4 regions of the Salmonella sp. FC25216 genome follow, and region 4 is predicted to be linked to each of the others. Evidence: predicted binding sites of a transcription regulator. Region 4 holds the regulator's gene; each other region holds the start of a gene.

Evidence for each region. Region 4 encodes PurR, which represses purine synthesis genes. Its sites were predicted from a motif close to CANGCAAACGTTTGCNTG; they were not measured.
Region 1: cvpA (colicin V production protein) is a predicted target of PurR. The motif match lies at 4,885-4,902, and genes of this name have one in related genera.
Region 2: gcvT (glycine cleavage system aminomethyltransferase GcvT) is a predicted target of PurR. The motif match lies at 4,549-4,566, and genes of this name have one in related genera.
Region 3: pyrD (quinone-dependent dihydroorotate dehydrogenase) is a predicted target of PurR. The motif match lies at 3,223-3,240, and genes of this name have one in related genera.

What each region holds. Positions count from the first base shown of each region.
Region 1 is NZ_JBDGON010000006.1:250,692-256,868, forward strand. It holds gene AC3G3F_RS14240 (aspartate-semialdehyde dehydrogenase) at 1-96, shown strand, start outside; gene truA (tRNA pseudouridine(38-40) synthase TruA) at 96-908, shown strand; gene AC3G3F_RS14250 (DedA family protein) at 957-1,616, shown strand; gene accD (acetyl-CoA carboxylase, carboxyltransferase subunit beta) at 1,766-2,680, shown strand; gene folC (bifunctional tetrahydrofolate synthase/dihydrofolate synthase) at 2,748-4,016, shown strand; gene dedD (cell division protein DedD) at 4,006-4,644, shown strand; gene cvpA (colicin V production protein) at 4,958-5,446, shown strand; gene purF (amidophosphoribosyltransferase) at 5,484-6,177, shown strand, end outside.
Region 2 is NZ_JBDGON010000003.1:243,071-249,247, reverse strand. It holds gene AC3G3F_RS07395 (YecA/YgfB family protein) at 1-386, shown strand, start outside; gene pepP (Xaa-Pro aminopeptidase) at 412-1,728, shown strand; gene ubiH (2-octaprenyl-6-methoxyphenyl hydroxylase) at 1,725-2,903, shown strand; gene ubiI (FAD-dependent 2-octaprenylphenol hydroxylase) at 3,001-4,203, shown strand; gene gcvT (glycine cleavage system aminomethyltransferase GcvT) at 4,658-5,752, shown strand; gene gcvH (glycine cleavage system protein GcvH) at 5,778-6,167, shown strand.
Region 3 is NZ_JBDGON010000005.1:249,032-255,208, reverse strand. It holds gene rlmKL (bifunctional 23S rRNA (guanine(2069)-N(7))-methyltransferase RlmK/23S rRNA (guanine(2445)-N(2))-methyltransferase RlmL) at 1-214, opposite strand, end outside; gene AC3G3F_RS12465 (YcbX family protein) at 313-1,422, shown strand; gene zapC (cell division protein ZapC) at 1,419-1,961, opposite strand; gene pyrD (quinone-dependent dihydroorotate dehydrogenase) at 2,128-3,138, opposite strand; gene pepN (aminopeptidase N) at 3,346-5,958, opposite strand.
Region 4 is NZ_JBDGON010000008.1:73,272-79,448, reverse strand. It holds gene cfa (cyclopropane fatty acyl phospholipid synthase) at 1-1,002, opposite strand, end outside; gene punC (purine nucleoside transporter PunC) at 1,292-2,497, opposite strand; gene punR (DNA-binding transcriptional activator PunR) at 2,610-3,542, shown strand; gene purR (HTH-type transcriptional repressor PurR) at 3,539-4,564, opposite strand; gene cydH (cytochrome bd-I oxidase subunit CydH) at 4,860-4,949, shown strand; gene sodB (superoxide dismutase [Fe]) at 5,032-5,613, opposite strand; gene AC3G3F_RS16875 (C40 family peptidase) at 5,740-6,177, opposite strand, start outside.

The sequences.
Region 1 (6,177 bases), on a different contig from region 4:
ATTCAGTTCTGGTCAGTGGCGGACAACGTGCGTTTCGGCGGCGCGCTGATGACCGTTAAAATTGCGGAGAAGCTGGTGCAGGAGTATCTGTACTGATGTCCGGGCAGCAATCATCGCCGGTCTATAAAATTGCGCTGGGCATTGAGTACGATGGCAGTAAGTATTATGGCTGGCAGCGTCAGAATGAAGTGCGCAGCGTGCAGGAAAAGCTGGAAAAAGCGCTCTCGCAGGTGGCGAATGAACCTATTAACGTGTTCTGCGCCGGGCGTACCGATGCCGGCGTTCACGGCACCGGGCAGGTTGTCCATTTCGAAACGACTGCATTGCGCAAAGATGCGGCGTGGACGCTGGGGGTAAATGCGAATTTGCCTGGTGACATTGCCGTGCGCTGGGTGAAAACTGTTCCGGATGATTTTCACGCGCGTTTTAGCGCTACGGCTCGCCGTTATCGCTATATCATCTACAATCATCGACTGCGTCCTGCGGTGTTAGCAAAAGGCGTGACGCATTACTATGAGCCGCTGGATGCAGCGCGGATGCATCGCGCGGCGCAGTGTCTGCTTGGCGAAAATGATTTTACCTCGTTTCGCGCGGTGCAGTGCCAGTCGCGTACGCCGTGGCGTAATGTGATGCACATTAACGTTACCCGCCACGGCCCTTATGTGGTGGTCGATATCAAAGCGAATGCCTTTGTCCATCATATGGTCAGGAATATTGTCGGCAGCCTGCTGGAAGTAGGCGCTCACAACCAGCCGGAGAGCTGGATCGCAGAGCTGTTAGCAGCGAAGGACAGAACGCTGGCGGCGGCAACGGCGAAGGCGGAAGGCCTATATTTGGTTGCGGTGGATTACCCTGACCGGTTTGACCTTCCAAAACCGCCAATGGGCCCGCTATTTCTGGCGGACTAATCCGAATCGCATACCCGAAACGTGTTGGGTAGAAAGGCAAAGGCAAATATGGACCTGATCTACTTTATTATTGATTTTATCCTGCACATCGATGTGCATCTGGCGGAACTGGTCGCGGAGTACGGCGTCTGGGTGTACGCCATTTTGTTTTTGATTTTGTTCTGTGAAACCGGCCTGGTCGTCACGCCGTTCCTGCCGGGCGACTCGCTGCTGTTTGTCGCCGGGGCGCTGGCTTCGCTGGAAACCAACGATCTCAATGTGCATATCATGGTGGCGTTAATGCTGATCGCCGCGATTGTTGGCGATGCGGTGAATTACACCATTGGTCGACTGTTCGGCGAAAAACTGTTCAGTAATCCGAATTCAAAAATTTTCCGCCGCAGCTACCTGGATAAAACCCATCAGTTTTATGAAAAACACGGCGGTAAAACGATCATTCTCGCTCGCTTTGTGCCGATCGTCAGAACCTTTGCGCCGTTTGTGGCAGGGATGGGGCACATGTCCTATCGGCATTTTGCCGCCTATAACGTCATCGGCGCGCTGCTGTGGGTGCTGCTCTTTACCTACGCTGGTTATTTCTTCGGTACGATACCGTTGATTCAGGATAACCTTAAGCTGCTGATTGTCGGGATTATCGTGGTTTCGATATTACCAGGCGTCATTGAGATTGTTCGGCATAAGCGCGCTGCGTCGCGTGCCGCAAAATAGAAAGTAACTCAGCGGTTCGACCACTTTTTTATCCAAAGTTTCGGGCTGTTATGTTTTAATGTGCAACATTCATGGTCTGTTGGGGGCAAAAATGGCATTATGCGCCCCTTATAATAAAGCTGACTAAGGTTCAGGCAGAAAGGTCACCAATGAGCTGGATTGAACGAATTAAAAGCAACATTACTCCCACCCGCAAGGCAAGCATTCCTGAAGGGGTGTGGACCAAGTGTGATAGCTGCGGTCAGGTTTTATACCGCGCTGAGCTGGAACGTAATCTTGAGGTCTGTCCTAAGTGTGACCATCATATGCGCATGTCGGCGCGCAATCGCCTGCATAGCCTGTTAGATGAAGGTTCCCTTGTGGAGTTGGGTAGCGAGCTGGAGCCTAAAGACGTGCTCAAGTTCCGCGATTCCAAAAAATATAAAGACAGACTGGCGTCCGCGCAGAAAGAAACCGGCGAGAAAGACGCGCTGGTGGTCATGAAAGGGACGCTTCACGGTATGCCGATTGTCGCCGCCGCGTTTGAATTCGCGTTCATGGGCGGATCAATGGGGTCTGTCGTTGGCGCACGCTTCGTTCGCGCTGTTGAACAGGCGCTGGAAGACAACTGTCCGTTAGTGTGTTTCTCTGCTTCCGGCGGCGCGCGTATGCAAGAAGCGCTGATGTCTCTGATGCAGATGGCGAAAACCTCGGCGGCGCTGGCTAAAATGCAGGAACGTGGTCTGCCCTACATCTCAGTGTTGACCGATCCGACAATGGGCGGCGTTTCCGCCAGTTTTGCAATGCTGGGCGATCTCAACATCGCCGAGCCAAAAGCCCTCATTGGCTTCGCCGGTCCGCGTGTTATCGAACAAACCGTCCGTGAAAAGCTCCCGCCGGGATTCCAGCGCAGTGAGTTCCTGATCGAAAAAGGCGCGATCGATATGATCGTCCGCCGTCCGGAAATGCGCCTGAAGCTGGCGAGCATTCTGGCGAAGCTGATGAATCTGCCTGCGCCGAACCCGGACGCCCCGCGTGAAGGCGTGGTGGTGCCTCCGGCGCCGGATCAGGAGTCTGAGGCCTGATAACTGAAAAGGGCAGGGCCGCAGGCTCTGCCCTTTTGCTTTTCACCGTAAAGAAGCAGCGGAATCAATGAAAAACAAATCTATACCTCAAGCTGCGTCGCCCCTGGCCTCGTGGCTTTCTTATCTGGAAAACCTGCACAGCAAGAGTATCGATTTAGGCCTTGAACGCGTAAGCCAGGTGGCAGCGCGTCTGGACATCCTCAAACCTGCGCCATTCGTTTTTACCGTTGCGGGAACCAACGGCAAAGGTACGACCTGTCGAACGCTGGAGTCAGTGTTAATAGCGGCGGGATATCGTGTGGGCGTCTATAGTTCGCCTCATCTGGTACGTTACACCGAGCGCGTGCGCGTGCAGGGGAAAGAATTAGCGGAATCCGCGCATACCGCGTCCTTTGCGGAAATAGAAGCGGCGCGCGGCGATATTTCATTGACCTATTTTGAATATGGTACGTTGTCGGCATTGTGGCTGTTTAAACAGGCTAACCTTGACGTGGTGATCCTGGAGGTGGGGTTGGGCGGGCGCCTGGACGCCACGAACATTGTGGATGCCGATGTGGCGGTAATTACCAGCATCGCGCTTGACCACACTGACTGGCTGGGGCCGGATCGCGAAAGTATCGGCCGCGAGAAGGCCGGGATTTTTCGTGCGGAAAAACCCGCTATTGTCGGCGAACCGGAAATGCCGGCAACCATCGCGGATGTTGCGCAGGAGACCGACGCGCTGCTGCGGCGTCGCGGTGTTGACTGGTGTTATGAGGCGACAGCGACCCACTGGGCGTTTACCGATGGCGACGGCACGCTTGCCGGATTGCCGTTGCCGCAGGTTCCCCAGCCGAATGCCGCCACCGCTCTGGCCGCGCTGCGCGCCAGCGGGTTGAACATTGACGAACAGGCGATTCGCGACGGTATTGCACAGGCTACCTTGCCGGGACGTTTTCAAATTGTGAGTGAGTCGCCACGCGTTATCTTTGATGTCGCCCATAATCCCCACGCGGCGGAATACCTGACGGGTCGTCTGAAAACGTTGCCGAAACGCGGGCGTGTGCTTGCGGTGATTGGTATGCTGCATGATAAAGATATCGCCGGAACGTTAGCCTGGTTGAAAAGCGTGGTTGACGACTGGTATTGTGCTCCGTTAGAGGGGCCGCGCGGCGCGACGGCGGAACAACTTCTGGAACATCTGGGGAAAGGGAATGTCTATGATAGCGTCGCGCAGGCATGGCAGGCCGCCATCGACGCGGCGCAGCCAGAAGATACCGTGCTGGTGTGCGGATCATTCCACACCGTCGCACATGTTATGCAAGTGATAGACGCGGGGAGAATCGGTGGCGAGTAAGTTTCAGAATCGTTTAGTCGGCACGATTGTGTTAGTCGCGCTGGGGGTTATTGTGCTTCCCGGTCTGCTGGACGGACAGAAAAAGCATTATCAGGATGAATTTGCTGCGATTCCACTGGTACCGAAGCCTGGCGACCGTGATGAGCCGGATATGATGCCTGCCGCAACGCAGGCGCTGCCGACACAGCCGCCGGAAGGGGCGGCTGAAGAGGTGCGGGCGGGAGATGCGGCAGCGCCGTCGCTGGACCCGTCGCGCATGGCGTCTAACAATGTCGAGCTTGATCCGATACCGGTGGAGACGCCTAAACCGCAACAGCCGGTTGTCGCCGCTTCCACGCCGACGCCCGCGCCGAAACCGGCCGCCGACGATAAACCTGCGCCGACCGGCAAAGCCTATGTCGTACAGTTGGGCGCGCTGAAAAATGCGGATAAAGTCAACGAGATAGTCGGCAAGCTTCGTTCCGCCGGGTTCCGGGTTTATACTTCCCCCTCAACGCCGGTACAGGGTAAAATAACCCGTATTCTCGTCGGGCCGGATGCATCGAAAGATAAGATGAAAGGATCGCTTGGCGAGCTCAAGCAGATTTCCGGGTTAAGCGGCGTGGTGATGGGGTATAGCCCGAACTAAGCCGCGTTTTGCCTGATGGCGTGCAGCGTTAAGGCCTACGATGATTCATCCGGTAATGCCTGAAGTTCTGTAGGCCGGATAAGGCGTTTACGCCGTCATCCGGCAGAAGGAATGAACCTGATGCCCTGCGCTTATCAGGCCGATGGCGGCTCTTCTGGTCGTGCCCGAAGAGATAAAAAGTGTGATGGCGTTGAATATTTTTTCAGCGCCATTTTTATTTACGCGCGGGAAGGAAATCCCTACGCAAACGTTTTCTTTTTCTGTTAGAATGCGCCCCGAACAGGACGACAGGGCGTAAAATCGTGGGACATCTATGGTCTGGATTGATTACGCCATTATCGCGGTGATTGCTTTTTCCTGTCTGGTTAGCCTGATCCGCGGCTTTGTTCGTGAAGCGTTATCGCTGGTGACGTGGGGTTGTGCTTTCTTTGTCGCCAGTCACTACTACACTTACCTGTCTGTCTGGTTTACGGGCTTTGAAGACGAACTGGTTCGTAATGGGATTGCTATCGCGGTACTGTTTATTGCGACGCTTATCGTCGGCGCTATCGTGAATTTTGTGATAGGTCAGCTAGTAGAAAAGACCGGCCTGTCGGGGACTGACCGGGTGTTGGGGATCTGTTTCGGCGCATTGCGAGGCGCGCTGATTGTCGCCGCCATTCTGTTCTTCCTCGATACCTTTACCGGCTTGTCGAAAAGCGAAGACTGGAGCAAATCGCAGCTCATCCCGCAGTTCAGCTTCATCATCAGATGGTTCTTTGACTATCTGCAAAGCTCGTCGAGTTTCTTGCCCAGGACGTAATAGGTTCTGAGATGTGGCTTAACGAGGAAAATGACGTATGTGCGGTATTGTCGGTATCGCCGGTGTTATGCCGGTCAACCAGTCGATTTATGACGCGTTAACAGTGCTCCAGCATCGTGGTCAGGATGCTGCCGGCATCATCACCATTGATGCGAATAACTGCTTCCGCTTGCGTAAGGCAAACGGGCTGGTGAACGATATTTTTGAAGCTCGCCACATGCAGCGTTTGCAGGGCAACATGGGGATCGGCCATGTGCGTTACCCTACCGCAGGCAGCTCCAGCGCTTCCGAAGCGCAACCTTTTTACGTCAACTCGCCGTATGGCATCACGTTGGCCCATAATGGCAATCTGACTAATGCGCACGAGCTACGTAAAAAGCTGTTTGAAGAAAAGCGCCGTCATATCAACACCACCTCCGATTCCGAAATCCTGCTCAATATTTTCGCCAGCGAGCTCGACAACTTCCGTCACTACCCGCTGGAAGCCGACAATATTTTTGCCGCGATTGCCGCGACTAACCGTCAAATCCGCGGCGCCTATGCATGCGTGGCGATGATTATCGGCCACGGCATGGTGGCTTTTCGCGATCCGCACGGCATTCGCCCGTTGGTGCTGGGTAAGCGTGACGTTGGCGATGGTCGTACGGAGTATATGGTCGCTTCTGAAAGCGTGGCGCTGGATACGCTGGGCTTTGAATTTCTGCGCGATGTCGCGCCGGGCGAAGCTATCT
Region 2 (6,177 bases), on a different contig from region 4:
CTCAGGCGCTGCGCAAAATGCACGCGGCGACCAGCGACGCGCTGGAAGACGACGGCTTTCTTTTTCAGCTTTATCTGCCTGAAGGCGACGATGTCAGCGTGTTTGATCGCGCGGATGCGTTAGCCGGGTGGGTTAACCACTTTTTGCTTGGCCTCGGCGTAACGCAGCCTAAACTTGATAAAGTCACCGGCGAAACGGGTGAAGCGATTGACGACCTGCGTAATATTGCGCAGCTTGGTTATGATGAGAGCGAAGATCAGGAAGAGCTGGAGATGTCGCTCGAAGAGATTATTGAATATGTCCGTGTTGCGGCGCTGTTATGTCATGACACTTTCACGCGCCAACAGCCGACTGCGCCGGAAGTGCGTAAACCGACGCTACACTAAGAAAAAACGAAATGGAGGCCATGTCATGACTCAGCAGGAATACCAACGTCGTCGCCAGGCATTACTGGCGCAAATGCAGCCCGGCAGCGCCGCGCTGATCTTTGCCGCGCCGGAGGCGACGCGTAGCGCAGACAGTGAATATCCGTATCGCCAGAGTAGCGACTTCTGGTATTTCACCGGTTTTAACGAACCGGAGGCCGTGCTGGTACTGATTAAGAGTGATGACACCCACAACCACAGCGTTTTGTTCAACCGCGTTCGCGACCTGACGGCGGAAATCTGGTTTGGTCGCCGTTTAGGGCAGGATGCCGCGCCGGAAAAACTGGGCGTTGACCGGGCGCTGGCGTTTAGCGAAATCAACCAGCAACTCTTTCAATTGCTTAACGGTCTGGATGTGGTGTACCACGCGCAGGGCGAATATGCGTATGCCGACGAGATTGTTCTGGCTGCGCTGGAGAAGCTACGTAAAGGCTCCCGCCAGAATCTGACCGCGCCGGCCACCATGACTGACTGGCGACCTATCGTCCATGAGATGCGCCTGTTCAAATCGCCGGAAGAGATTGCACTCATGCGCCGCGCCGGGAAAATTAGCGCGCTGGCGCATATCCGCGCGATGGAAAAATGCCGTCCGGGGATGTTTGAGTATCAGTTGGAGGGTGAAATTCACCACGAATTTAATCGCCACGGCGCGCGCTATCCGTCTTATAACACCATTGTCGGCAGCGGCGAAAATGGCTGCATCCTGCATTACACTGAAAACGAAAGTGAAATGCGCGACGGCGATTTAGTGCTTATCGACGCAGGCTGTGAATATAAAGGTTACGCGGGCGATATCACGCGTACTTTCCCGGTGAACGGGAAATTCACGCCAGCTCAGCGTGAAATTTATGACATCGTTCTGGAATCGCTGGAGACCAGCCTGCGACTGTTTCGTCCTGGTACTTCTATTCAGGAAGTAACCGGCGAAGTGGTGCGCATCATGATAACCGGGCTGGTGAAGCTGGGGATTTTGCGAGGAGAGGTTGATCAACTGATTGCCGAAAACGCGCATCGTCCCTTCTTTATGCATGGCTTGAGCCACTGGTTGGGGCTGGATGTTCACGATGTCGGCGTTTATGGGCCGGATCGCTCCCGCATCCTGGAGCCGGGCATGGTGCTGACTGTAGAGCCAGGCCTCTATATCGCGCCGGATGCCGACGTGCCGGAAGCGTATCGCGGCATTGGCGTTCGAATTGAAGATGACATTGTCATTACCGAAACCGGTAATGAAAACCTGACCGCTGGCGTTGTGAAGAAGGCGGATGACATTGAAGCGTTAATGGCGGCGGCGCGGCAGCAATGAGCGTCATTATCGTTGGCGGCGGCATGGCAGGCGCGACGCTGGCGCTGGCCATCTCTCAATTCAGTCATGGGACGTTGCCGGTACATCTGATTGAAGCGAAAGCGCCTGAAGCCGACGGTCATCCCGGCTTTGACGCCAGAGCGATTGCGCTGGCGGCGGGCACTTGCCAGCAACTGGCGCGAATTGGCGTTTGGCAGGCGATTTCCGATTGCGCAACGGCAATCAACACCGTACACGTCAGCGATCGCGGTCATGCCGGATTTGTGACTCTCGACGCGCAGGATTACAGCCTGGCAGCGTTGGGTCACGTTGCGGAGCTGCATGATATCGGGCTGCGTCTGTTTGCGCTCTTGCGTAAAGCGCCGGGCGTTACGCTGCACTGCCCGGAGCGCGTAGCCAGCGTGTCGCGTACCCAGCAGCAGGTTAACGTCACTCTGGAAAACGGCAATGTGATAGCTGGCAGCGTTCTGGTGGCGGCTGACGGTACCCACTCCGCGCTGGCGTCAGCCTGCGGCGTTGACTGGCTTCAGGAGCCTTACGAACAGTTAGCGGTGATAGCGAATGTCGCGACCGCTATCCCGCATCAGGGACGCGCCTTTGAACGTTTTACCCCCCATGGCCCGCTGGCGATGTTGCCGATGTCGCACGGCCGATGTTCGCTGGTTTGGTGCCACCCGCTCGACCAGCGCGATGAGGTGCTGAGCTGGTCTGACGCGCAGTTCTGTCATGCGTTGCAGGCCGCGTTCGGCTGGCGTCTGGGGCGAATTACTCAGGCGGGTAATCGCAGCGCGTATCCGCTTGCCCTTACTACGGCGGCGAAAGCGTTTACTCACCGGGCTGTCATGGTCGGAAATGCGGCGCAGACGTTGCATCCTATCGCCGGACAAGGGTTTAATCTCGGTCTGCGCGATGTCATGAGTCTGGCGGAAACGCTGGTCGCGGCACAGGACGCGGGCGAGGATATTGGCGCCTGGCACGTGTTATCGCGCTATCAGCAGCGTCGTCAGGTTGACCGGGATACGACGATTGGCGTAACGAACAGTCTGGTCCATCTGTTTGCAAATCGTTGGGCGCCGCTGGTTATTGGGCGCAATATTGGTTTAATGGCGATGGAATTATTACCGCCTGCGCGCGATGCGCTGGCACAGCGTACGCTTGGCTGGGTCGCGCGATAAGTTAACCGTAAGCCGCCATCCGGCAGGCGCTGTACAAGCCCTGATGGCGTTTCGCTTATCAGATCTACGAAAGGCGTCATTTTACCAGGAGTAAATAGTGCAAAGTGTTGATGTAGCAATAGTTGGCGGAGGCATGGTGGGACTGGCTGTCGCCTGCGGCTTGCAGGGGAGCGGTTTGCGCGTTGCGGTACTGGATCACGTTGTCCCCCAGCCGTTGGCGAACGATGCGCCGCCTCAGCTTCGGGTGTCGGCGATTAATGCCGCCAGCGAAAAACTGCTTACCCGTCTTGGCGTATGGTCAAACATTGTGGCGCGGCGGGCAAGTTGCTACCACGGTATGGAAGTCTGGGATAAAGACAGCTTTGGCCGTATTACGTTTGATGACGCAAGCATGGGATATAGCCATCTGGGGCATATTGTTGAAAACAGCGTCATTCACTACGCACTATGGCAGAAAGCGCAGCAAGCAGCGGATATCACCTTAATGGCGCCAGCGGAGTTACAGCAGGTCGCCTGGGGAGAGAACGATGCCTTCCTGACTTTAAAAGACGGCGCGATGTTAACCGCGCGTCTGGTGATTGCCGCGGATGGCGCTAACTCCTGGCTGCGTAACAAAGCGGATATTCCCTTAACCTTCTGGGACTACCGACACCATGCGCTGGTAGCGACTATCCGCACCGAAGAGCCGCACGGCGCGGTTGCTCGCCAGGTGTTTCATGGTGAAGGTATTCTGGCGTTTTTGCCGTTAAGCGATCCGCATCTGTGTTCCATTGTCTGGTCGCTTTCTCCGCAGGATGCGGAGCGTATGCAACAGAGCGGCGACGAAGCGTTTAACCAGGCGTTGACTATCGCCTTCGATAATCGGCTGGGCTTATGCCGCGTGGAAAGCGAACGACAGGTCTTTCCTCTGACGGGCCGCTATGCTCGCCAGTTTGCCGCGCATCGTCTGGCGTTGGTCGGCGATGCTGCACACACCATCCATCCGCTGGCGGGGCAAGGCGTCAACCTCGGCTTTATGGACGCGGCCGAACTGGTGGACGATCTGCGCCGTCTTCAGCGCCAGGGCAAAGACATTGGCCAACATCTTTATCTTCGTCGTTATGAGCGTAGCCGTAAACATAGCGCGGCGATGATGCTGGCCGGGATGCAGGGTTTTCGTGACCTGTTTGCCGGAGAAAACCCGGCAAAAAAATTGCTGCGCGACATCGGGCTGAAACTGGCCGATACGCTCCCCGGCGTCAAACCCCAACTGCTTCGCCAGGCGATGGGGTTAAACGACCTTCCGCAATGGCTTCGTTAAGCGTTTGACTGCACGCCGGCAAGAGTTTGAAACCCGTCACACTTTGCTTTCCCGGCTATCGTGCCGGGGGGCTATCCTCATTTGAAATAATCTAATTTCACCGCTTATTTCTCATTATATTTTCTAATGTCACCATTTTTAGCTAACGCGATTTTCGACATTTTTTCCGCATTTAATATTAATTCATGTCGGGGTAAATCGTATCAGCTTGCTGTTTATGGAGGTCATTTATCGTGATAGTGGTTTTTTGTGCTGATGGGGTTTTGGCGTTTTTTAGTCATAAGCTAATGTGATGGTAAATTCAGCCTTATGGTTTAGCGTCTGGTTCGGTGGTAAGTTCAGGAGTAAGAGAACGTTTGCGTCGGCGCAGGGAAAAGGGCGTCGATGTCAGGTTTCGTGGCGAAGATTTCCCATGAAAATGGTTGTTAGCCCCCGCTAATTCAACGAGGAAAAGATGGCCCAACAGACGCCTTTGTACGAACAACACACGCTATGCGGCGCCCGCATGGTCGATTTTCATGGCTGGATGATGCCCCTGCATTACGGTTCCCAGCTTGATGAACACCACGCTGTGCGCACTGATGCCGGGATGTTTGATGTATCGCATATGACCATTGTCGATCTTCATGGCAGCCGCACCCGGGAGTTCTTGCGTTATCTGCTGGCAAACGACGTCGCGAAGCTAACGAAGACGGGTAAAGCCCTCTACTCCGGTATGCTTAACGCATCGGGCGGCGTGATTGATGACCTTATCGTCTACTACTTCACTGAAGATTTCTTCCGTCTCGTTGTTAACTCCGCCACCCGCGAAAAAGACCTCTCCTGGATTACCCAACACGCTGAACCTTATGCCATCGACATCAGCGTTCGTGACGACCTGTCGCTGATTGCGGTACAGGGGCCGAATGCGCAGGAAAAAGCGGCGACGCTGTTTAGCGAGGCGCAGCGTAACGCGGTAGAAGGGATGAAGCCGTTCTTCGGCGTACAGGCGGGTGATTTGTTTATCGCCACCACCGGTTATACCGGCGAAGCGGGCTATGAAATCGCCATGCCGAATGAAAAAGCGGCGGATTTCTGGCGTGCGCTGGTGGAGACGGGCGTGAAGCCGTGCGGTCTTGGCGCGCGCGACACGCTGCGTCTGGAAGCAGGCATGAACCTGTACGGTCAGGAGATGGATGAAGGTATCTCTCCGCTGGCGGCCAACATGGGCTGGACTATCGCCTGGGAACCGACGGATCGCGACTTTATTGGCCGTGAGGCGCTGGAGATGCAGCGTGAAAAAGGCCATGAGCAGCTTGTCGGTCTGGTGATGACTGAGAAAGGCGTATTGCGTAATGAACTGCCGGTGCGTTTTATCGATGCGCAGGGCAATCAGCAAGAAGGCATTATCACCAGCGGGACGTTCTCCCCAACGTTGGGCTACAGCATTGCGCTGGCGCGCGTTCCGGCGGGCATCGGCGAGACGGCGATTGTACAAATTCGTAACCGTGAAATGCCGGTAAAAGTGACTAAACCTGTTTTTGTGCGTAACGGCAAAGCCGTCGCGTGATTCATCCTTTTTTGGAGATTGATTGATGAGCAACGTACCCGCAGAACTGAAATACAGCAAAGAACACGAATGGCTGCGTAAAGAAGCGGACGGCACTTACACCGTTGGCATTACTGAACACGCTCAGGAGCTGTTGGGCGATATGGTTTTTGTTGATCTGCCGGAAGTCGGCGCGACCGTAAGCGCGGGCGACGACTGCGCCGTGGCGGAGTCCGTAAAAGCGGCGTCCGACATTTATGCGCCGATAAGCGGCGAGATCGTGGCGGTAAACGATGCGCTGAGCGACTCCCCGGAGCTGGTGAACAGCGAACCGTATGCCGGCGGCTGGATCTTTAAAATCAAAGCCAGCAATGAAAGCGAGCTGGAGTCTCTGCTGGATGCCACCGCGTACGAAGCATTACTCGAAGACGAGTAAATACGCTTCA
Region 3 (6,177 bases), on a different contig from region 4:
GATCGAGATCGCTGTAGACCTTGCACTCGCCCATCGGCAGGATAATACGCGAGGCCAGGCGGCTCCACATCAGGCTCTGGTAAATAAGCCGCGTGTCGCCCTGAAAATGGACCCCACCCTGAACAACCTGACACTCTACGGCGCCCAGTTTTTCCAGTTCAGTTTTTAACAGCTCTTCCAGCCCGCGGGCCGTACTGGCAAACAGAGAATTCATATTGTCACTTTTACGCTAAGAAAATTGTTGCGCATTATAGCTAATCTCACGCCCATGTCATAAAGTTGAAGGCTTATTTTCATTTGAGGGACTGTACGGTGGCGACGTTATCACGGCTCTTTATTCATCCGGTCAAATCCATGCGCGGCATTGGTCTGACTCATGCGCTGGCAGATATCAGCGGTCTGGCTTTTGATCGCATCTTCATGATTACCGAGCCTGACGGTACATTTATTACCGCCCGCCAGTTTCCACAAATGGTACGTTTTACCCCCTCTCCCTTACATGACGGCCTCCATTTGACCGCGCCAGACGGCAGTAGCTCACTGGTTCGCTTTACGGATTTCACCCCGCAGGATGCGCCGACCGAAGTCTGGGGAAACCATTTTACCGCTCGCGTCGCTCCGACGGTGATTAATCAATGGTTGAGCGGCTTTTTCTCCCGCGATGTCCAGTTGCGCTGGGTTGGGCCGCAGTTGACGCGCCGGGTTAAACGGCATAACGCGGTGCCGCTGGGATTTGCCGATGGCTACCCGTATTTATTGACTAACGAAGCCTCGCTGCGCGATCTGCAACAGCGTTGTCCGGCTGGCGTACAAATGGAACAGTTTCGCCCAAACTTAGTGGTTTCCGGCGTAGCGGCCTGGGAAGAAGATAACTGGAAAGTTCTTCGCATTGGCGAGGTGATTTTTGACGTTGTGAAACCTTGTAGCCGCTGTATTTTTACGACCGTCAGCCCCGAAAAGGGGCAAAAACATCCCTCCGGCGAACCGCTGGCGACGCTGCAAGCTTTTCGTACCGCCCTGGACAATGGCGATGTGGATTTTGGTCAGAACCTGATCGCCCGCAATAGCGGCGTCATTCGCGTCGGCGATGAGGTGGAGATTCTGGCAACAGCCCCGGCAAAAGCCTATGGCGCCACAGCGGTCGACGACAGCATTACGCCAGATAAACACCCGGATGCGAGCGTGACCATCGACTGGCAAGGACAAACCTTCTGCGGGAATAATCAACAGGTGCTACTGGAACAGTTGGAGAATCAGGGAATTCGTATTCCGTATTCTTGCCGGGCGGGTATCTGTGGTTGCTGCCGGATACGTTTACTGGAAGGCGAAGTAAGCCCGCTGAAAAAATCGGCCATTGGCGACGATGGTACGATTCTGAGCTGTAGCTGCGTGCCTAAAACCGCGTTACGACTGGAAAATTAAACCGCTTGTTCAAGGCTGAAACTGTGACAGTGAACCTGCGGTTTCAGCCTGTCGTTCATAATTTTAATCGCATCGCCAAGCTGCATAGTTCGGCCTGCTATCACCACGCCCGGCTGGGCCAGAAGGCACAACGCGGCATTTTCTCCCGGCTCAACGACCAGCAAATTAACCTGCTCCGCCGTATCGCTTAACCAGACGCTTGCGGCATCACCCGTTCCCGGAGTCCACATTTCGCCATGCGCCACAAAATGCCAGCTTTTTGGCATCTGCGGTTTGAGATAACGAATCGCCACCAGCGCATTCAACACCAGCTCCGCGCGTTGCTCTTTGGTTAATTCGAAATCCCGGCATTTTTCTTCAAAGGAAAAATAGAGCGCGGCATCATCCACACAAAAACCGGTCGGGCAAAACGCGTCCGGCGTAAGCATCTTACGAGAGAAGCGCGAGCGAAAAAGCATACCATTGGCGAGATCGAGCATCATACGATCGTGCTCTTCATCATAATACCAGCGCCAGTTATCGTCAGGTTTAATTCGCATTGGCCTCTCTCCCGCTTTTAAGCAATTCGTAACAGCATTGTCCTTTTGCCGCTTCGTTTATTACCCCAATAATAAAAGCCCAAAATGTCTAAATAAGCAACAGTGGAGAAATATAAAACAACCAGCGCCGGAAATAAAGCCCTGGTTGTCTGATAAAGGGTAAAGTTTAGATATGCGTTACGATTTCTTTAATCAATGGCGGGCCTTTAAAAATAAAGCCGGAATAAATTTGTACCAGAGTTGCTCCTGCCGCTATCTTCTCGCGCGCGGCGATAACTGAGTCAATGCCGCCGACGCCGATAATAGGTAATTGTCCATTTAACTCCTGGGATAAACGGCGAATAATTTCTGTGCTTTTTAATTGTAATGGCCGGCCACTTAATCCCCCCGTTTGCTGGCAATTTTTCATTCCTTGTACCAGAGAACGATCGAGGGTGGTATTTGTCGCAATCACGCCATCAATATTATGTCGAAGCAGGCTATCGGCAACCTGGATCAATTCTTCTTCACAAAGATCCGGCGCGATCTTTACCGCCACCGGCACATATTTATGATGGATCGCCTGAAGATCGTTTTGCTTATTTTTAATGGCGCTCAATAGATCATCCAGCGCATCGCCATACTGGAGCGTGCGTAACCCTGGCGTATTCGGCGAAGAAATATTAATGGCGATATAACCCGCATAAGCATAGACTTTTTCCATACAAATCAGGTAGTCATCTTTGCCATTTTCGACAGGGGTATCTTTATTTTTACCGATGTTAATTCCCAGAATACCATCAAAATGGGCCTTTTTAACATTCTCGACAAGGTTATCGACGCCCAGATTATTAAATCCCATCCGATTGATCAGACCTTCAGCATCCACCAGACGAAAAAGACGCGGCTTATCGTTACCCGGCTGTGGGCGCGGCGTCACGGTGCCGATTTCCAGGGAACCAAACCCCATCGCGCCTAGCGCGTCGATGCACTCCCCGTCTTTATCCAGACCGGCAGCCAGCCCCAGTGGATTCTTAAAGGTAAGTCCCATGCAGGTGACCGGCTTTGTTGGTACTTTCTGGCGCACCAGTGCTTCCAGCGGCGTACCTGTAATGCGGCGTAATTGTTGAAATGTAAATTCATGAGCGCGCTCTGGATCGAGCTGGAAAAGGGCTTTACGAACGAAGGGGTAGTACATGAACTCTCCTGGATTCCCGGTGTGCAAACCGGGGGCGTATTATGGGCGATAACCGTGCAAAAGGGAATTGACCTACGGCAATAAATAGCAATCGTTTTCCTTCAGCCCCACTTCACGCTTCGCCAGGGCGCGTCATCATCCGGCAAAAAAATGCCCGGCAGCGCTAACGCTTACCGGGTATGTCTTACATTTTTATAGCGGATATGATCAGGTTAACGCTTTAGTTATCTTCTCGTACAGATCGCCGGAAAGATTCTCCAGTCCTTTTAACTGCTCCAGCGCCGCACGCATTTTCTCCTGTCGCTTACCATCATAACGTTTCAGACGAATCAGCGGTTCAATGAGGCGAGATGCAACCTGCGGGTTACGACTATTCAGATCGGTCAGCATCTCGACCAGAAACTGGTATCCGCTACCGTCTTGCGCATGGAACGCCGCCGGGTTACTGCCGGCAAACGCGCCAATCAATGAACGGATGCGGTTCGGATTGCTCATGCTGAAAGAACGGTGTTTGAGCAGGCCGCGTACAGTTTCCAGTACATTTTCCGCCGGGCTTGTGGATTGCAGGATAAACCATTTATCCATCACCAGGCCGTCCTGATGCCACTTATCGTCATATTCCTGCATCAGCGTATCGCGGCACGGCAACTGCGCCGCCACCGCAGCAGACAGGGCCGCCAGCGCATCGGTCATGTTATTGGCGTCGCGATACTGTTTGCTGACCAGCGTATTAGCCAGCTCCGTCTCGCCGAACGCCAGGAAGCGCAGGCAAGCATTGCGCAGCGTGCGCTTACCAATATCGCCGTGATCAACACGATACTCATCCAGATGATTGGCGTTATAGATAGCAAGGAACTCATCCGCCAGTTCTGCCGCCAGCGTACGCGTTAGCGCTTCACGAACTTGCGCAATGGCGATCGGGTCGATGACCTCAAACAGCTCCGCAATTTCATTGGCCGAAGGCAACGTTAAAATTTCTGCGGCCAACGCCGGATCGATTTTCTCATCCAACAGCACCGCGCGGAACGCATCAGCGACATGCACCGGAACCGATAACGGCTGCCCCTGCTGATGACGCGCCACATTCAGTTTAATGTAAGTGGCCAGCAGGCTTTGCGCCGCATCCCAACGGGAGAAATCGTTGCGCGCATGGCGCATCAGGAACGTCAGTTGCTGATCGCTCCATTTATATTCCAGTTTCACCGGCGCTGAAAACTCGCACAGCAAGGCCGGAACAGGCTGGAAGTAGACATTATCAAAGGTAAATGTCTGCTCCGCCTGCGTGACGTTCAGCACAGCATTGACAGGATGACCGCCTTTTTGCAACGGAATAACGTTGCCTTCGTTATCGTACAGTTCAATGGCGAATGGAATATGCAGCGGCTGCTTCTCTGCCTGATCCGCCGTCGCCGGAGTGCGCTGGCTGATGGTCAACGTGTACTGCTCGGTTTCCGGATTATAATCATCTTTTACCGTTACAATCGGCGTACCGGACTGACTGTACCAGCGGCGGAAATGGGACAGATCGACATTAGAAGCATCTTCCATCGCCTGTACAAAGTCATCACACGTCGCGGCGCTGCCGTCATGGCGCTCAAAATAGAGCTGCATCCCCTTCTGGAAATTTTCCTCACCCAGCAACGTGTGGATCATGCGAATGACTTCCGCGCCCTTTTCATAAACGGTGAGGGTGTAGAAGTTATTCATTTCGATAACTTTATCCGGGCGGATAGGATGCGCCATCGGGCTGGCGTCTTCCGCAAATTGTAAACCGCGCATGGTACGCACGTTACTGATGCGGTTCACCGCACGTGACCCCAAATCAGAGCTAAATTCCTGATCGCGGAAAACGGTTAACCCCTCTTTCAGGCTCAACTGGAACCAGTCGCGGCAGGTGACGCGGTTGCCGGTCCAGTTGTGGAAATACTCATGGCCTATCACGCGCTCAATATCGAGATAATCTTTATCCGTCGCGGTATCGGTACGCGCCAACACATATTTGGAGTTAAAGATATTGAGACCTTTATTCTCCATCGCGCCCATATTAAAGAAATCCACCGCGACAATCATATAGATGTCGAGGTCATATTCGAGTCCAAAACGCGTTTCATCCCATTTCATGGAATTCTTCAGCGAGGTCATCGCCCACGGCGCGCGATCCAGATTGCCGCGGTCAACGTACAGTTCTAATGCGACTTCACGCCCGGAGCGGGTGGTAAAGGTATCGCGCAGCACGTCAAAATCACCGGCCACCAGCGCAAACAGATAACACGGTTTCGGGAACGGATCTTGCCACTGAACCCAGTGACGGCCATTCTCCAGTTCGCCCTGCGCAACACGGTTGCCATTGGAAAGCAGGAACGGATATTTGATTTTATCGGCAATAATTTTGGTGGTAAATCGCGCCAGTACATCCGGGCGGTCAAGATACCAGGTAATATGGCGGAAGCCCTCCGCTTCACACTGGGTACAGAGCGCATCGCCGGACTGGTACAATCCTTCCAGCGCCGTATTCGCCGCCGGACCTACCTCGTTGACAATGCGTAACGTAAAACGCTCTGGCAGGTCGCTGATGATAAGCGCGCCCTCTTCTTCTTTATATGCTGTCCACGGCGCATCGTTGACGTGGAGGGATACCAGCGTTAAATCTTCCCCATCAAGACGAAGAGGCGCATCAGGCGCGCCATGACGAACAGCCTGGCTTATTGCGGTGACCACGGTTTTTTCGGCATCGAGGTCAAAGGTCAAGTCAATATCAGTAATCTGGTAATCCGGCTCGCGATAGTCGTGGCGGTATTTGGCTTGTGGCTGTTGTGTCATAAAAAACCTTTCGCATCTTTTGTAGAGTGTCGACTCCAGTCTATTCCTGTTGCGCAAATCGCGCTACGCAGAATGTTCATCTTTTCAGGCACAAACAGCCTCTTTGCTACATTTTTATAACATGGGGCACGAAATGCGCTCGACCCTAAAGACAGCTTATGGTGTGATCGGGGTTCAATAAATCGCTAAACAAGGTATACTCCAGCGGTTTTCTTAGTT
Region 4 (6,177 bases):
TTCCGGCCAGGCATTGATAAAGCGCTCATGCCACGCCATCAGAGTCGTGTCGTAGTCGGCGCCAAAGTTATGCCAGTCTTCCATTACAAAGTGTGATTCGCTGGCCTCGGCGATTTGACGAACAGACGGCAAGCAACCGTTGGGGAAAATATACTTATTGATCCACGGATCGACATTATGATCGGTTTTTTTAGAACCAATAGTATGGAGCAGGAAAAGACCATCCGGTTTTAAATTCCTGTCGACAACCTCAAAATAGGTGTTGTAGTTTTTCGGCCCGACATGTTCGAACATGCCGACGGAGACGATTCGGTCAAACTGATCGTTAAGGTCACGATAATCTTGCAGGAGAATGGAAACATCCAGACCCTCACAACGCGTCTGCGCCATTTTTTGCTGTTCAGCGGAGATTGTTACGCCCACCACGCTAACGCCATAATGGGTCGCCATATATTGCGACAGGCCGCCCCAGCCGCAGCCGATATCCAGCACACGCATCCCTGGCTGTAGCTGTAGCTTTTCGCAAATTAATTTCAGCTTGGCTTGCTGTGCAGCTTCAAGCGTATCGGCATCTTTCCAGTAGGCGCAAGAATATTGCATATAGGGATCAAGCATACGGGAAAAAAGGTCATTACCAAGATCGTAATGTTCCTTGCCGACAATCCAGGCGCGTTTTTTACTTTGTAGATTAATCAGACGCGCGCCGAGGATGCGGAGCGTATCTTTAACATGGTGGGGGAGTTGATTTTCAAGACCGGCACGTAAGACTTTGCTGAAGAAAATATCCAGACGCTCGCATTCCCACCAGCCATCCATGTAACTCTCACCTAATCCCAACGAGCCTTCCTGCAGGACGCGTTTAAAAAAATCGGGATTCTTAACACGAATATCAGACGGGGCGGAACCATTAATTGTAATATCCGCACGACTTAACAATTCGTTGGCGATTCGGTACCAGTTATCATCCGGTACGCTGACTTCTTCTATACACGATGAACTCATAGCTTCTCCATCACTGGACGGTGATCAGAACCTTAAAACAGCGTAGACGCTTTTTTGGCTTTGTGAGAAATCCCACGGACAATTCCGTGAGCCAGTTATCCGACGTAGAACAGAGGAAGGGAGGAACCCTTGCCGAAAAGGCCATCCGTGGTGAATCGGGAACGCTCCGGTTCCCGTTAATGCCTAATAATTATCGTAATATAAACAACCGGGAATCAGTATAGGCCGCAATTTTTGATGATTCAACCGAAAATTGTTAGCGTGCTAATTACTCGGGATTAACAAACCTCTAGTGAGACTTCTCGTGGGCGACATCGGCATGCGCAAATCCGGCCTCATTGCACGCTGCATGAGACTGCATTTTGTAGCCTAACGCCGCCAGAACAACGGTAAAGAGCATTACGCTGGTGGTGGTCAGCAGCGGCGTGCTGATGAGCCATGAAACCACCAGGCTTGCCAGGAAACATAACCCCAGTTGCAGCGTATTTTGCAGCGCCGCAGCACGCCCCGTGGCTTGAGGGAAAGGGCGTAACGCTTGCGCGACGACGATAGGGTAGATTGCGCCATTAGCAATCGCCATTACGCAGAACGGAATCAGGATCTCCACCAGTGAGGCATTATTCAGGAAGCCCGCTCCCCAGGTGGCGATAACGCTCAGCGCATACAGCCCTAACAGCCACGGAAGCAATTGGTAACCCTGCCATTTTTGTAGCGCCGCGCGGCAGCCATATCCGCCAATCAGAAAAGCGATGGTTTGAGGAACATAGCTCAGGCCAATCACTGCCGGGCTGTAACCCATCGCGCTGAGAATGAACGGGGAACCCGTTAACCACGCAAAAAAGCTGGCGGAACAGGCGGCATAAATCAGTACATTACCGCGATAGGTTTTAGAGCGTAGCAACGTCGCAAAAGTGAGTTTATCCTGTCCCTCGGCATGTGCTTTTACCGATGGTTTTAAGCGCAGCGCTGGCAACATCAGCAACAACGTAATCGCAAACAGAGTGGCGAAAATCGCCTGCCATGAGAAATGCGTCAGTATCCAGCTTCCCAGTAAGGGCGCAAGCGCCGGGGATAGTCCTACCAGTGGCATGATAGTGGCGAAGATACGATTAATTTTTTGCGAAGGATAATAATCGGTCACCAGCGCTTGCCAGATTACCGTTGCCGCACAAACGCCGACGGCCTGCACAAAGCGTAGCGTCAGCAGTGCTGCCGCGCTTTCTACCCACAGCATCCCCAGACTTCCGAGCGCAAAGATGGATAACCCCAGCAGTAAAATCGGTTTACGGCCATAACGATCCGATAGCGGTCCCCAGAGTAGTTGTGCGACGGCAAAGCCAGCTAAAAACAGGCTGAGGCTGGCGCTGACAGCGGCAGCAGGCGTTTGTAAATCCGCCTGTATGGCGGCAAACGCGGGCAGGTACATGTCCGTAGCCAGAAACCCCAGCACGCTAAGACCGGCTAACCAGACTAAAAAACCTTTTCCAGGTTGCATATTTGTTTCTCTTTCTTATCAGACAGACATTGTCGCAGAGTGTAGGGAGTGAAATTACGGTTGTGAAACGTTAATATTTGTCCAGTGAATTCAAAATTTTTGTAGGCAAATTATGTGGTCGGAATACTCGCTTGAAGTGGTTGACGCCGTGGCGCGCAATGGCAGTTTTAGCGCGGCGGCGCAGGAACTGCACCGTGTGCCTTCGGCAGTCAGTTACACCGTTCGTCAGTTAGAGGAGTGGCTGGCCGTACCGCTTTTTGTACGACGTCACCGTGATGTTGAACTTACGCCTGCTGGCGTCTGGTTTTTAAAAGAAGGGCGTTCTGTTATCAAAAAAATGCAGATCACTCGTCAACAGTGTCAGCAAATTGCTAATGGCTGGCGCGGGCAGTTGGCTATTGCGGTGGATAATATCGTCAGACCAGAACGTACCCGGCAGATGATCGTCGATTTCTATCGCCATTTTGACGATGTGGAACTGCTGGTTTTTCAGGAGGTGTTTAACGGCGTCTGGGACGCGCTCTCCGACGGGCGAGTCGAACTGGCTATTGGGGCGACGCAGGCGATTCCGGTAGGGGGACGTTATGCTTTTCGGGATATGGGTACCCTGAGCTGGAGTTGCGTAGTGGCAAGCGATCACCCGCTGGCGGCGATGCCGGGACCGTTAAGCGATGATACCCTGCGCAACTGGCCGTCGCTGGTCAGAGAAGATACCTCGCGAACCTTACCGAAACGGATTACCTGGTTACTGGATAACCAAAAAAGGGTTGTAGTACCGGACTGGGAGTCATCGGCAACCTGCCTGTCAGCAGGATTATGCGTGGGAATGGTGCCGACGCACTTTGCCCGACAGTGGATAGACAGCGGAAAATGGGTGGCGCTGACGTTAGAGAATCCGTTTCCCGATGCGGCCTGTTGCCTGACGTGGCAGCAAAACGAGGCCTCGCCCGCGCTGGCATGGCTGCTGGATTATTTGGGCGATAGCGAAACGTTGAATCGGGAGTGGTTGCGGGAGCCTGAAGAGGCTCCCGACAGCGGGGATTAACGTCGATAGTCGCGGAACGGGCCGTCAGCGACCGAGCGACGCTCAACCAGGCGTGGATGAACTTCAATAGACTGTGACTCTTCGCGCTTATTGACGATGCGATCCAATAGCATATTAAATGCGGTTTCGCCTAAAGAGTCTTTGGGCTGGTGAATCGTCGTCAGCGCCGGGGTAAAGAAGCGGGCGTTACGCACATTGTCATAACCGATCACCGAAACGTCCTGCGGTACGCGAAGCCCCATTTCGTCTGCCGCGCAAAGCGCGCCCATCGCCATAATATCGCCGCCGCAGAAAACGGCGGTAGGGCGATGTGACTGCGATAAGATTTGCTGCATCGCGTGGTAACCGGACTCCGGCTCGAAGTCGCCCTGAACAATCCAGTTGTCTGGCACGTTGATCAACGCCTCCTCCATTGCCTTCATGAAGCCTGCCAGCCGACCCGCGCCGGTGTTGCGCTCCAGCGGACCGGGAATAACGCCGATATCCCGGTGACCGCGTTCAACCAGATAACGACCCGCCATATAGCCGCCTGCAAAGGCGTTATCAATCACCGTATCGGTAAAATCGGCCTTCGCTTCACCCCAGTCCATCACCACCATCGGAATATGGCGATACTCTTCCAGCATGGAAAGCAGAGGTTCCGGGTACTCAGAACACATCACCAGCAGGCCATCCACGCGCTTTTGCGCCATCATGGACAGGTAGGCGCGCTGTTTTTCCAGGTTATTCCAGGCGTTGCCCAAAATCAGCGTATAGCCTTTCTGGAAGCAGTTTTTTTCAACCGCCTCGATAATTTCTGCAAAATAGGCCGCTTCGCTGCTGGTCGCCAGTAAGCCTATCGATTTGGTATGGTTGACCTTCAGGCTACGCGCGACGGCGCTGGGAGAGTAGTGCAGCTCTTTAATCGCCGCCCAGACCGCGTTACGCGTTTCTTCAGCGACAAAACGCGTTTTGTTGATTACGTGTGATACAGTTGTAGTGGAAACGTTTGCTCGTTTCGCTACATCTTTAATTGTTGCCATTACATTTCACTCCAGACCCTCGCTAAGCTCCTGAGAAACGCCAGGTAAACGTTTGCCTACACACACCCTAATCGCAACGTCAGGGTTGCGGCATGCCGGAAAAACGACACGGAACGTCAGGAAGGGGTCAATGGCCGTTACGCTAATTCAGTAAGCCTGGAATTTTGTCTGATCTTGAGGAAAAGGGGAAGCGTTAAAAACAGTTATCAATATAAAACATGAGAGATTTTTGTGCGGGAATGTGCAAAAATGCGCTATATCACTTTTTGTGTGGGAATAAAAAGGAGAAAACTTGATGAGTACCGACCTGAAATTTTCGTTGATCACTACGCTTATTGTTCTGGGCTTGATTGTCGCAGGTGGATTAACGGCCGCTCTGCACTGATTTCCTCTCTTCTGAGGGAGGGCGTTTCCTCTATTCTATCCCTCTCTAAAACGCAGAAGGCGTACCTTCTGCGTGCTCAGACTTATGCGGCGAGATTTTTCGCGACAAATTCCCAGTTAACCAGCGCCCAAAAATGCTCCAGATAGTTTGGACGGGCGTTGCGGTAGTCGATGTAATACGCGTGTTCCCACACATCAACCGTCAGCAACGGCGTCGCATCTGTGGTCAGCGGCGTACCGGCATTTGAGGTAGAGACGATAGTCAGTTTGCCATCAGCGCCTTTTACCAGCCATGTCCAGCCGGAACCAAAGTTTTTGATAGCGGCATCTGTGAACTGCGTTTTAAATTCCGCGAAGCTGCCAAAAGATGCCGCGATAGCATCAGCCAGTTTCCCGGTCGGTTCGCCGCCAGCATTTGGTGCCAGGCAGTTCCAGTAGAACGTATGGTTCCACACCTGAGCGGCGTTATTAAAGATGCCGCCTTCGGAAGCACGCACGATCTCTTCCAGCGATTTGCCTTCAAACGCCGTGCCTTTGATCAAATTATTAAGATTGGTCACGTAAGTCTGATGATGTTTGCCATAGTGATATTCCAGCGTCTCAGCAGAAATATGCGGCGCCAGAGCATCTTTGGCATACGGTAATGCAGGTAATTCGAACGACATTGCTTCTCTCCTTATTATTAATATTGCGCACGCACAATAACCCTGGTGCGCGTAAGGATAGGGTAGCAAATTGAGCGGGGGCGCAAAAGAAGAAGTTATCCTGTCGTTAAACGACAGGATAAAATATTAGCGAATTGTTTTAGGGGTCATCACCCGGCGGGCGCCGACATAATGGCGCTGCCAGTATTCTTCGTTCAGCGAGGTGATCTTAATTTCCTGACCGCTGCGCGGAGACTGGATAAACTTACCGTTGCCGACATAGACGCCAACGTGATCGGCGGTGCCGCGCCCCTGCGTACGGAAGAACACCAGATCGCCGTTTTTCAACTCGCTGCGCTCAATGGGCGCCGCGTCACGCAGGTGATACATCTCATTCGCCGTTCGGGGGATACGGATCTTCACTAAATCTTTATAGGCATAATAAACCAGACCGCTGCAATCAAAACCGGTGCGCGGCGACGCGCCTCCCCAGTGATACGGCTTACCAATCTGATTCATGAGCTTGGACATCGCGGTTTTCGTCGCTTTTTGTACTTTAGTCCGATGCGCATCGGCAATAGAGAG